4 regions of the Xenorhabdus siamensis genome follow, and region 4 is predicted to be linked to each of the others. Evidence: predicted binding sites of a transcription regulator. Region 4 holds the regulator's gene; each other region holds the start of a gene.

Region 1 (3,221 bases), on a different contig from region 4:
GCATCCCTTCAGCACTTATCGCATCTTTTACAAGAGACAGATCCATCAATCCGGCATGTTGATAATGCACGCCATACTGATCTTTATCTCTGGGTTCACGATACCAAACCTGAGCATTCAGAATCGGCAGGGATTGGGCAATTTCTTTCACCTTACCGGCAAAGGCATGATGGCCGCCATGTTCTGCTGCGTGAAACCAATTGATCACACTTTGGTGCTGTTGACCGTGCAGATATTGCAGCATACTCATCATCGGAGTTAATCCGACTCCCGCTGAAATGAGGGTAACAGGGGTATCAGGCCGGACATCAAGGAAGAAATCACCTTTTGGTGCAGATAGCGATATGATATCTCCTTCCTGTACTTTGTCGTGCATATGATTCGAAATTTTGCCATAAGGTTCCCGTTTAATGGCAATTTGATAATTGCTGCCATTTGGAGCCGCAGTTAATGAATATTGACGAATTTCGCGGTTTTTAAAGGTTGGATCTTCCAGGTAGATACTCAAATATTGCCCCGGTTTGTAATCTGCGACTTTGCCATCATCAACGGGGACAAACTCAAAGCTGGTAATGATATCACTTTGTGGTTGTTTACGGCTGACACGAAATTGACGTAAACCACGCCAACCTCCTACCGAAGATTCGCTACTCTGATAAATTGCCTCTTCCCGATTGATAAAAACATCGGCCAATATATCGTAGGCTTTTTTCCAGGCGTCGAGACTTCATCAGCCGGATGAAATAGTTCATCAATTGTTGCCAGCAGATGTGTACCGACAATTTTATAGTGTTCCGGTTGGATATTTAGGCTCGTATGTTTATGAGCGATCTTTTCTACTGCTGGTAGAAGAGCAGATAAGTTATCAATGTTAGAGGCATAAGCACAAAGGGCATTAAAAAGAGCTTCACGCTGATCGCCATTGGTTTGATGGCTCATGTTAAAAATATCTTTTAATTCAGGATTGTGTTTGAACATGCGTTCATAAAAATGAGCAGTCAACTTTGGCCCGGTGGAAACGATCAAAGGAATAGTGGACTTTATAGTTGCGATAATTTGGTTATCTAACATTATGGTCTCCTGAATTTTTCTCGAATAATGCTTAGGAATATAAGATGTATTTTAAATGCAACTTATCTTGTTGAGGAATACATTAAAGCAAGAAAGAGATATTATCTTGATTTAAGTCAAAAACTCAGAATTTGTATTACAGCAATGAAGATTTGACTGGAATCACAAAGAACAATAATAAATTTAAAGCGTGTAATCAGAATAGCAGGGCATCCTGCTACAGGCATCGAGGCAATCGTTTGCGTAAAATCTCTTGTCAAGACTATCTCATTTGATAAAAAGAGTTTACACTGTGTCAAATTCTGGCCCTCAGGGGTATTTTTTAGAGATGTAGCTGAGTCAGGAGAACCTAATGTTAAAGCGTGAAATGAATATTGCGAATTACGATCCCGAACTGTGGCAAGCGATGGAACAGGAGGTTTGTCGTCAGGAAGAACATATTGAATTGATTGCTTCTGAAAACTACACCAGTCCAAGAGTGATGCAGGCTCAAGGATCTCAGCTCACTAACAAGTATGCGGAAGGTTATCCGGGTAAACGCTACTATGGTGGTTGTGAATATGTTGATATAGTTGAACAATTGGCAATTGACCGAGCAAAAGAGTTGTTTGGTGCAGATTATGCTAACGTCCAACCACACTCAGGCTCTCAGGCAAATGCTGCGGTGTATATGACGCTGTTGCAACCAGGTGACACTGTTTTAGGGATGAATCTGGCACATGGTGGCCATCTGACTCACGGCTCTCCAGTTAACTTCTCAGGTAAATTGTATAATGTTGTTCCTTATGGCATTGATAAGAAAGGCAAAATTGATTACGAGGATATTCGTAACCAAGCGCTGAAACATCAACCTAAAATGATCATTGGTGGTTTCTCTGCCTATTCTGGTGTGGTTGATTGGGCGAAAATGCGTGAAATTGCTGATGAAATCGGTGCATATCTTTTTGTTGATATGGCTCATGTTGCTGGATTGGTTGCTGCGGGTGTTTATCCAAACCCTGTTCCTCATGCACATGTTGTTACAACCACTACTCATAAGACTCTGGCAGGTCCACGTGGTGGTCTGATTCTGGCTAAAGGGGGTGATGAAGAGTTGTATAAGAAGTTGAACTCTGCTGTTTTCCCTGGTAGTCAGGGTGGTCCACTGATGCATGTCATTGCCGGGAAAGCCGTTGCACTGAAAGAAGCAATGGAGCCGGAGTTCAAAATGTATCAGCAGCAGGTTGCGAAAAATGCCAAAGAAATGGTAGATGTGTTCCTGCAACGTGGTTACAAAGTTGTTTCCGGCGGTACTGACAACCATCTGTTCCTGTTGGATCTGGTGGATAAAGATATTACAGGTAAAGATGCGGATGCAGCATTAGGGCGTGCTAATATCACTGTTAACAAAAACAGTGTACCTAACGATCCTCGCAGTCCGTTTGTCACTTCGGGTATTCGTATTGGTACTCCAGCAATTACTCGCCGTGGTTTCAAAGAAGCGGAAACCCGTCAATTGGCTGGCTGGATATGTGATGTGTTGGATAACATCAATGACGAAGCAGTTATTGAAAGTGTTAAACAGAATGTGTTGGATATCTGTGCAAAATATCCGGTTTACGCATAATTGAGAATAAAATACCGTCAATATTGAGCTTATACCCAAATAGATGTCAAGTTGCAGCCAATAAAGCGGTAGCTTGAAAGATGAAAGGTATATCAGGTATCAAGCCCGACTCATAACATTAGTTTTGAGCGGGTTTTTTGCATTAAAAAATGGGGGCATTTGGATGGTTGTTCCATCAACATTTTGGCTAGGGTTAGGTTATTTCACTTATTTTTTTGCTCTTGGAATATTTTTACCTTTCTGGTCAGTTTGGTTACAGGGAGAAGGTATTACTCCTTCTATGATCGGTGTACTGTTAGCTATTGGGTTAGTTTCTCGTTTCCTCGGTAGTTTATTTATTTCTCCTACCGTTAAAGATCCTTCTAAATTAATTAATGCATTAAGATTACTCTCCTTATTGGCTTTGGTCTTTGCAGTTAGCTTTTCCTTTAATAGCCATTGGGTATGGGTTGCCCTTGCCATGATAGGTTTTAATCTGTTTTTTTCACCTTTGGTTCCTTTATCAGATGCTTTAGCGGGAACCTGGCAAAAACAGTTTACTTTT
Region 2 (3,221 bases), on a different contig from region 4:
CTCTGTCCGCGTAATTTCATAGCATCATCCTTACGCAGATTTTCCAGATAATCGAGATAAATCTGGTCAATGTCTTTTGTGACATAGATACCATCAAAAACTGAACATTCAAATCTTTCAATATCTGGATTTTCTTCACGCACCGCAGTGATCAGATCAGTGAGATCTTGGTATACCAACGCATCAGCACCAATGAGCTGGCGAATTTCATTGATTTCCCTGCCGTGAGCAATTAATTCATTAGCATTGGGCATGTCGATCCCATACACATTCGGGAAACGAACTTCAGGCGCAGCCGAAGCAAAATAGACTTTCTTAGCACCCGCTTCACGCGCCAACTCCACAATTTGTTCTGAAGTCGTACCACGTACAATAGAATCATCGACCAACAATACATTTTTACCCCGGAATTCCGCACGATTGGCATTCAGTTTACGCCGAACTGACTTTCGGCGCTCCTGCTGACCGGGCATAATAAAAGTGCGTCCGACATAACGGTTTTTAACAAATCCCTGACGGTAAGGTTTATCCAGAATATGGGCAATCTCCAGTGCCACATCACAAGATGTTTCAGGAACAGGGATCACAACATCTATCTGTAAGTCTTCCCATTCACGGGCAATTTTTTCACCCAGTTTCCTACCCATACGTAACCGTGCGTTATAGACAGAAATTTTGTCAATAAAGGAGTCAGGACGGGCAAAATAAACAAATTCGAACAGACAAGGTGTTAATGAAGGATTTTCTGCACACTGGCGAGTAAATAATTGCCCCTGCTCAGTGATATAAATTGCTTCGCCAGAAGCGACATCCCGTAGGAACTCAAACCCTAAGGTATCGAGTGCCACACTTTCTGATGCCACCATATATTCATTGCGTCCATCGGCCAGTGTGCGTTTCCCCAACACCAGAGGCCGGATACCGTTTGGATCACGGAAAGCTACCAGACCATGCCCAATAATCATAGCAACACAGGCATAAGCACCACGAATTCTCCGGTGCATTGCCGCTACTGCCGCGAAGATATTATCTGGCTCTAATGGGAAATGCGGGAATTTAGTTAATTCATCAGCAAAAACATTCAGCAGGATTTCAGAATCAGAAGTGGTATTAACATGGCGACGGGCATTTTCAAACAGGATTTTTTTCAATTCATGAGAGTTTGTCAGATTGCCATTATGTGCCAACGTGATACCAAAAGGAGAATTCACATAGAAAGGTTGTGCTTCAGAAGCGCTGGAACTACCCGCTGTTGGGTAACGGACATGCCCTATTCCAATTGTCCCCTGTAAACGTAACATGTGTCGTGTTTCAAACACATCTTTAACCAAGCCATTGGCCTTACGTAAACGGAACTCATTGTTACCATCAATAGTCGCAATACCTGCTGCATCCTGTCCACGGTGCTGAAGCACCGTTAATGCATCATAAATCGACTGGTTAACCGATGTAAAACCAACGATACCAACAATACCGCACATGTAGTCTTTCCTCATCAGTCAGGCGGAGAGGATTATTTCTCCGGTAGGAAACTCGACGCATTTTGCAGGTAGTCAAAAAACCACCTGATAATTTGACTGAACTGTGGGATCAGTTGTGACTGCTGCCAGTCCGTACTTTGGGGAAGTGGTGTAAAAGAATCCGCAATAAATAGAATGGCAGAAACAATTAACACACCACGCAATGCCCCAAAACAGATCCCCAGAACCCGATCTGTACCTGATAAGCCTGTTCGCTGAACAAGTGAACCAATGACATAGTTTACTACTGCGCCAACGATCAATGTTGCAATAAATAAGATAGCAATCGCTACGCCATTACGCACCAACTCATCTTCAAGGCGAGTGAAATAAACCGCCAGATAAGTATAAAAGTGACTTGCAACAAAGAAAGCACATCCCCAAGTCATCAGAGAAAGTGCTTCACGAACAAAACCGCGAATCAAGCTAACCAGTGCAGAGAAACCAATAATGGCAATAATCGTATAATCAATCCAGACCATATTTTAATCCAAAATAGGCTCCCGACACTCAGGCCGGGCGCATTCTAACAGAAAACGAAAACGTTTGCGTAGCAGATTTATCGCTGTACTAAAAATAATTAAGGAATCGTCATCCTAACCTTTATCAGCGCTAAAATCAGGCTATTGATCTTTCACGGGCGATTTTAGCTTCGCATGAAAGATCCCTTTTTTAGGGTTTATAATTTTTGATTTGCCCCTGCAAACCCGTTAACTCTTTCAATTCAGGTAAAACAAATGCCAAAGCCTGCTTTGAGGCGTTAGGCCCGACATAAATCCGGGTCAATTGCCCCTGTACCGGAGAAGAAGGGATAGTATAAACCTGATGCCCCGACAAACGCAGCCTGGATACTATCTCATTTACCTTATCTGCATTTTTTAACGCACCAAGCTGGACAACATAGGCTACTGCTTGTGGTGCCTGCTCTACAGGTTGAGACTTCGCTTCTGGCCTGCTGGCAGGCTTAACCTGTGGCCTGACTTCTGGCTTAGTTTCCACTTTCTGCATAGAGGGAGATTCAGGCCTTGTCGGCTTGGGATCTTGAGTGATTGTAACAGGAGTTGAAACCAGTGGCGCAGATTCCGACGATGATGAACCAGACAACATGTCTGTTTCTGGCTGTTGCTCCTGAGCTTGTGTCTGCATCGCCTCAGCTGCACCTTCCGGTGGTGTAGATGGCATACTTTGAGTCAGTGGCGGAATAGAATCAATATTCTCTTCATCACCAGGCTTAGGCACTAATGGAATAGAAGCGAATTTTTCCTCATTGTATTTCTTATCGCCGTCAAACAGCATCGGCAGCACGATGACACTCAGTGCCACAAGAACGATGGTTCCGACTAAACGATTTTGAAACTTACTTGCCACGTCCCTTCATCTCCTCCAATGATTCCATAACATGAGCAACAGTATGGAAAGAGCCACAAACCACAATGATATCTTGTTCTGATGCGTCTTCCATGGCTTGATCCCATGCCTGCTCGACTTCCGTGAATGTCCGGGCTCCGGAAAGATGTTCAGCCAGCATCTGTGCTTCTGCCCCCCGAAGTTCATGTAATGATGCACAATACCATTCGTCAATTTGCCGGGAAAGACAGGCAAGCGTCCCCGTAATATCTTTGTCTTGCAGCATACCGACAACACCCCGTATTTTGCTGTCCGGTGAACGGGGTAATTCAGCCAGTTTTTGTGTCAGATAAT
Region 3 (3,221 bases), on a different contig from region 4:
TTTAATCATTTGCGCATAATTTTTTGAGCGTCCTTTTAATTAAATAGCCCAGTTGCCAGCATAAAATGCCACCAATGCAATAGCAATAATTACCATACCGATATTCAGCTTACGCCATTCACCAGAGAAAACACGCCCAACAACCAAAGCACCAAACCCTAGCATAATACCTGTAACAATATTACAAGTCAGAACGATAAATACAGCGCACAGTAACCCTGACATTGCATCGACAAAATCATCAAAATTCAGCTTGCGTACGTTACTCAACATCAGCAACCCGACATACATCAAAGCAGGCGCTGTCGCATATGAAGGAACCAGATATGATAATGGAGAAAGGAATAATATCAGCAGAAATAAGATACCAACGACCGCTGCGGTTAACCCTGTTTTTCCTCCTGCTGCGGTTCCTGCTGCGGATTCAATATAAACAGCAGCAGGAGAAGAGCCTATTGCTCCAGCGAAAATACTACTGACAGAATCAGCCGTTAACGCCTTACCACCATTAATAATCTGTCCCCTTTTATCCAGCAGATTGGCCTGCCCTGCTACAGCTCTGATAGTACCTGTAGCATCAAATATCGCTGTCATCACCAGCGCAAGAACACTGGGTAATACAACAGGCTGTAAAGCTCCCATAATATCCATGCTAAACATCAGAGAAAGCCCATCTTCCCCCAACGTTGGTAACTTAAAAAATCCTTGATATTTCACTGCGGGATCAAAAATCAATCCAATAATTGAAATAGCGATAATAACCAGCAAAATACCACCAGGGACTTTTTTCCTTTCCAGTCCAATAATTCCCGCTAACCCTAACAAAGTCATTATTACAGGGAAGGCTGTCAACGATCCAAAAGCAACTGGCAACCCCGGCTGGGAATTTTTAATCACCAGTCCAACGCCATTTGCTGCAATAAGTAGCAAAAACAATCCGATACCGATACCTGTTCCATGCGCTATCCCCATTGGCATATTGCGTAATATCCAGGCGCGAATACCAGTAACGGAAATAACTGTGAACAAACATCCCATCAGGAAAACAGCACCCAATGCGACAGGAATACTAACCTGCTGCCCCAATACTAGACTGAAAGCAGTAAAGGTCGTCAGTGAGATTGCGCAGCCAATTGCCATCGGTAAATTAACCCATAATCCCATCAATAATGAGCCAACCCCTGTAACCAGACATACAGCAATAAATACGGCGGTATGGGGAAATCCAGCCTGTCCAAGCATACCTGGCACAACAATAACGGAATAAACCATCGCCAAAAATGTTGTTAACCCAGCGAGAATTTCCTGACGTACCGAGCTTCCGCGTTCAGTTATCTTAAAATACTTATCAAGTTTGCATTGAGTTGGTGCCTGCGTGCCAGACATGTTTATCCCCTGCCAGTATGTTAAACATCTATCCGATTTTCCTCACCATTTCTTTCCCCCTCTTACCCGACGAAAACGATTACGTCATTTGATAATCTGAAAAACGCTGCACTTATTAGTTCAGCCCTTCCTACACGCAATCGTTTGGCTTTTGAGTTAAAAAAACGGTGAGATAATTTGAGGCCGAAGATTATCCGGTGAATCGGGGATGAGAATCAAGTCATAATCATGAATTTTGTTGCCAATCCCTCCATTGGCAGCCTTAAGGAGAAACAGGAAATCAGTGAATATTTATAATAAAAGTTTTTGCTTCACTTTATGGGGGAATAACGCATTTTGTCTACCAACCAACCAGTAAACCAAGTAAAATCATATATACTTTCTGGGAATGTCACACCACAAAAGACCATTCAATTCAATTAATAGGTTTTATAATGCATCAATCTGATGTTGCAGATCGTTCGCTTTTTTCACTGAGCTGGCCGATTTTCATCGATATTTTTCTTCATATGGCGACGTTGCTAATCAATACATATATGGTCAGCCATATTTCTTCGGCTTACTTAGCTGCTATGGGAGTTGGTAATCATGTTTTTGATCTGTTCATTACGATCTTTAATTTCATTAGTGTTGGTTGCAGCGTTGTAATTGCACAATATCTCGGATCAGGAAAAAGAGATAAAGCCAGTCAGGCGATCCATATTTCCATCGCTTTTAATTTTGTGTTGGGTTTTAGTTGTGCTTTGGTGACGATTTTCTTCGGCTATAAAATCCTGCGCATCATGAATCTGCCAGAAAACCTGATGGAGGATGGGTTTGCTTATCTGCACATTTTAGGTATCTGCCTGATACCGGAAGCAATTTCAATTATTCTGGCTGCCTGTTTGCGAGTTTATGGCAAGTCAAAATCTGCCATGTATGTCACCCTGATTGCCAATCTGTTGACAATTATCGGTAATATAATTGTCCTGTACGGATTCTTTGGCCTACCTAAATATGGGCTGGAAGGCGTGGCATGGTCTACAGTATTTGGTCGTACGGTTGCCGTTATTCTTCTCTGCGGATTGTTATTTTATGGTTTAAGAATCAAACTGATCCCGAAGTTGCTGATATGCTGGTCAAAGAATATGCTTGGCAAAATCCTGCATATCGGTTTACCGGCAGCCGGTGAAAACCTGGTGTGGATATTACAATATATGACCGCACAGGCTTTTATCGGTTTGATGGGTGAAACTTCTCTGGCTGCACAGACTCTGTATTTTCAATTATCTCTGTTCATTATGTTGTTTGGTATCGCCACCAGTATTGGTAATGAAATTATGGTCGGCCATCTTGTCGGAGCAAAACGTTTTGAAGATGCTTATATCCGTGGGATAAAGAGTCTGAAAATCGGCGTTATTGTCACAATTGGCGTCGTAGTGTTTTTCTGGATTTTCCGGGAACCGCTCCTTGGCCTGATGACAGAAGACCAAAATATCATTGAGCTTCTGCTGCCTTTATTCCTGCTGTCTGTCTTCCTGGAGCCGGGGCGTACTTTTAATATCGTCATGGTCAATGCTCTGCGTGCTTCCGGTGATGCCAGGTTCCCGCTTTATACTGCTCTGCTCTTCATGTGGGGTATTTCTATCCCTGTTGGCTATTTTCTGGGAATTACCATGGGGATGGGGATCCTGGGGATTTGGATTGGCTTTTTCTGCGATGAATGGATACGAGGGATGGTAAACGCCTGGCGCTGGAAATCTAAGAAATGGCAAACCAAACGATTAGATGTTTAATCGTGTTTAACTGTAAAACATGGTTTAAAAATTAGTTATAAAAATGACAGTAAAAAAATG
Region 4 (3,221 bases):
AAGTGGTGAAACCAGAACGGACACGCCAGCTTATTCTGGATTTTTACCGCCATTTTCCAGATATCGAGTTATTTATTTATCCTGAGGTTTTTAATGGGGTATGGGATGCACTGGTGGATGGGCGCGTTGATGTTGCTATTGGTGCCACTCGCGCTTCTCCGGTCGGGGAACGATATAGTTTCAGGGATATGGGATTTATGCCGTGGCTATGTGTTGTCAGCCCTGAGCATGAGTTAACTTCTATAACAGAAAGATTAAATGATGACCAATTGAGGGCTTATCCTAGCTTGTGCCTTGAAGATACTTCACGTAATTTGCCCAAGCGTAATACATGGGCTTTGGATAATCAACGGCGGTTAGTTGTCCCTGATTGGAATGCGGGGTTGGCTTGTCTGATGGATGGGCTGTGTGTGGGAATGGTGCCTAAACATCGTGCTTTGCCGCTTATTCGTCGAGGAAAACTCAGCTTGCTTGAACTTGAACAACCATTACCTGATAGCCCATGTTGCCTGACATGGTCGCAAAAAAGCCATTCACCTGCATTAAGCTGGTTGCTTGATTATCTTGGAGATAGTGCAACACTCAATGCTGAATGGCTACAAGAGGATTAATTGTTAACGACGATAATCAATGAAAGGGCCATCTGCAACAGAGCGACGCTCAACAAGGCGCGGATGGACTTCGATAGTTTGTGCATCTTCACGTTTATTAATGATCCTATCAAGTAACGTGGAAAAAGCCATCTGCCCCAGACGCTCTTTAGGCTGATGAATCGTTGTCAGCGCTGGTGTGAAATAACGGGCATTGCGAATATTATCATAACCAATAACGGAGATATCTTGTGGAACACGTAACCCCATCTCGTCAGCCGCACAGATAGCCCCCATCGCCATCACATCTCCTCCACAAAACACGGCCGTAGGGCGGTGTTTTTGGCTTAAGATTTTATACATCGCCTGATAACCAGATTCAGGCTCAAAATCCCCCTGAACAATCCATTCTTCCCGAATAGTGATATTTGCTTCTTTCAACGCCTTGAGGAAACCTTGATGACGTCCGCCTCCGGTATTTCTGGCCAATGATCCGGGAATAGCAGCAATATCACGGTGACCACGTTCAATCAGATATCGACCGGCCAAGTAACCACCATGGAAGGCATTATCGATAATTGCGTCAGTGAAATCTCCTCTGGACTCACCCCAATCCATGACTACCATGGGAATGTTGCGATAGTCTTCCAGCATTCCCAATAATGGTTGGGGATATTCAGAACACATAACCAGTAAACCATCGACGCGTTTTTGTGCCAGCATAGCAAGATAAGCTTTTTGTTTGTCGAGATTGTTATGGGAATTACATAAAATCAAAGTATAACCTTTGCTATAACAACTATTTTCGACAGACTCAATGATTTCAGCAAAATAAGGTGCTTCACTTGATGTTGCCAGTAGTCCGATAGATTTGGTGTGATTAACCTTCAAGCTACGGGCAACGGCACTGGGAGAATAATTCAGTTCTTTAATGGCAGCCCACACTGTGGCCTTTGTATCTTCGGCGACGAAACGGGTTTTATTGATAACATGGGATACGGTTGTGGTTGAAACACCAGCGCGTTTGGCCACATCTTTAATCGTTGCCATGATAAAAAGGACTCCTGACCTTAGGTCTAAATTTGTATACCCTTCATCTGGATATAGATCTTTGTTAATCATTTGCCAGTATTATATTTATATATAGGAAGATAACTGACACTAATTTAGTGATAAACCCTGAATTTTGTCTGATCTAGCGCAAAAGTGAAAGTAGTAATCAATGCTATAAAGTATATGCATTAAATACCACAGTGTGGTTTTTTTTAACCTCTGAGGTAAATAGCCAAACAAAATTTATGGTGTCGCGGAGTCTTAATTTTCATGGTGAGGATGGCTTATGGATACAGATCTGAAATTGGGATTATTGACCGCTTGTAGTGCATTAATCATGATTGTTTTTCTGGGGGGACTTTGCCTGATCTAATCAAGGTCAGGAAACCATATCAAGGTGAAATGCTGTCTGTTTTACTTTAGCGGCAAGTAAAGGTAAGTTTTTCACTATTCAAGGGGCACTTACTAAATGAAATTAAGTGTGTTGGATCGGAAAAACTTACCCTTGTCATTTTAACTGGCGGGTTAATTAAGCCAGATTTTCTTCCACAAATTTCCAGTTAACCAGAGCCCAGAAATGCTCCAGATATTGAGGACGTGCATTGCGGTAATCGATGTAATAGGCATGTTCCCATACGTCAACAGTCAGAACTGGCTTATCTTCACCAGTCAATGGAGTTGCTGCGTTGGAGGTATTGACGATAGCCAGACTGCCGTCGGCTTTTTTAACCAGCCATGTCCAGCCAGAACCGAAGTTTTTCAGTGCTGCATCAGTAAGTTGCTGTTTAAACTCAGCAAAAGAACCGAAAGAATTATTGATAGCTTCTGCAACTTTACCAGTTGGTTCACCACCACCATTTGGTGACAGGCTATGCCAATAGAAGGTGTGGTTCCAGACTTGTGCTGCGTTATTAAAGATACCGCCTTCAGAGGATTTGATAATTTCTTCCAGTGGTTTTCCGGCAAACTCAGTATCTTTAATCAGATTATTCAGGTTTACAACGTAAGCGTTGTGGTGTTTGCCGTAATGATATTCCAGAGTTTCTGCTGAGATGTGAGGTTCTAAGGCATCTTTAGCATAAGGTAATGCTGGTAATTCAAAAGACATTGCATACTCCTTTTAATATCGGGTTTTTGGCTTTATAAACCATGACTTGTAGCGTACTAATCATGGATAGAGCAAATTTTAGCTTATTATCATGTTGCTATTTTGTTTGGTCATTATCTTAACAATTTTTCTGCTAAATAACAGGGGAAATGATGTTATTTAGTGGCATTCTGACGTAGAAGCATTCAATTTTACTGACTTTAATATTTATTAAGGATGAAAATATCAACTAATTACAACTTATTGTTCAGAACAAAAAATTTGCAGGCGTGTGTTCACGGTAGCAAATCTGCATCAGAAAGTGGTATTCTGAATCAATCTTTTCTGATGCTGATAAACAGCGCCTGCCGTTTAAGGAAGTAAAAATGACGACAATTGAGAAAATCGAACGCCAGATTCAAGAAAACCCAATCCTGCTGTACATGAAAGGTTCGCCAAAACTGCCAAGCTGTGGTTTTTCTGCTCAGGCA

What was found. The regulator PurR, encoded in region 4, represses purine synthesis genes. The targets are predictions, from matches to a motif close to CANGCAAACGTTTGCNTG.
Region 1: glyA (serine hydroxymethyltransferase) is a predicted target of PurR. The motif match lies at 1,300-1,317, and genes of this name have one in related genera.
Region 2: cvpA (colicin V production protein) is a predicted target of PurR. The motif match lies at 2,056-2,073, and genes of this name have one in related genera.
Region 3: AAC852_RS03020 (NCS2 family permease) is a predicted target of PurR. The motif match lies at 1,520-1,537, and genes of this name have one in related genera.

Annotation. Positions count from the first base shown of each region.
Region 1 covers NZ_JBBMXE010000010.1:140,718-143,938, forward strand. The annotation lists partial or broken gene hmpA (NO-inducible flavohemoprotein) at 1-1,086, opposite strand, end outside; gene glyA (serine hydroxymethyltransferase) at 1,424-2,677, shown strand; gene AAC852_RS11075 (3-phenylpropionate MFS transporter) at 2,841-3,221, shown strand, end outside.
Region 2 covers NZ_JBBMXE010000010.1:250,218-253,438, reverse strand. The annotation lists gene purF (amidophosphoribosyltransferase) at 1-1,481, opposite strand, end outside; gene cvpA (colicin V production protein) at 1,514-2,002, opposite strand; gene dedD (cell division protein DedD) at 2,193-2,888, opposite strand; gene folC (bifunctional tetrahydrofolate synthase/dihydrofolate synthase) at 2,878-3,221, opposite strand, start outside.
Region 3 covers NZ_JBBMXE010000003.1:110,957-114,177, forward strand. The annotation lists gene AAC852_RS03020 (NCS2 family permease) at 40-1,386, opposite strand; gene AAC852_RS03025 (MATE family efflux transporter) at 1,821-3,161, shown strand.
Region 4 covers NZ_JBBMXE010000007.1:260,108-263,328, reverse strand. The annotation lists gene punR (DNA-binding transcriptional activator PunR) at 1-611, shown strand, start outside; gene purR (HTH-type transcriptional repressor PurR) at 615-1,640, opposite strand; gene sodB (superoxide dismutase [Fe]) at 2,173-2,751, opposite strand; gene AAC852_RS07895 (Grx4 family monothiol glutaredoxin) at 3,117-3,221, shown strand, end outside.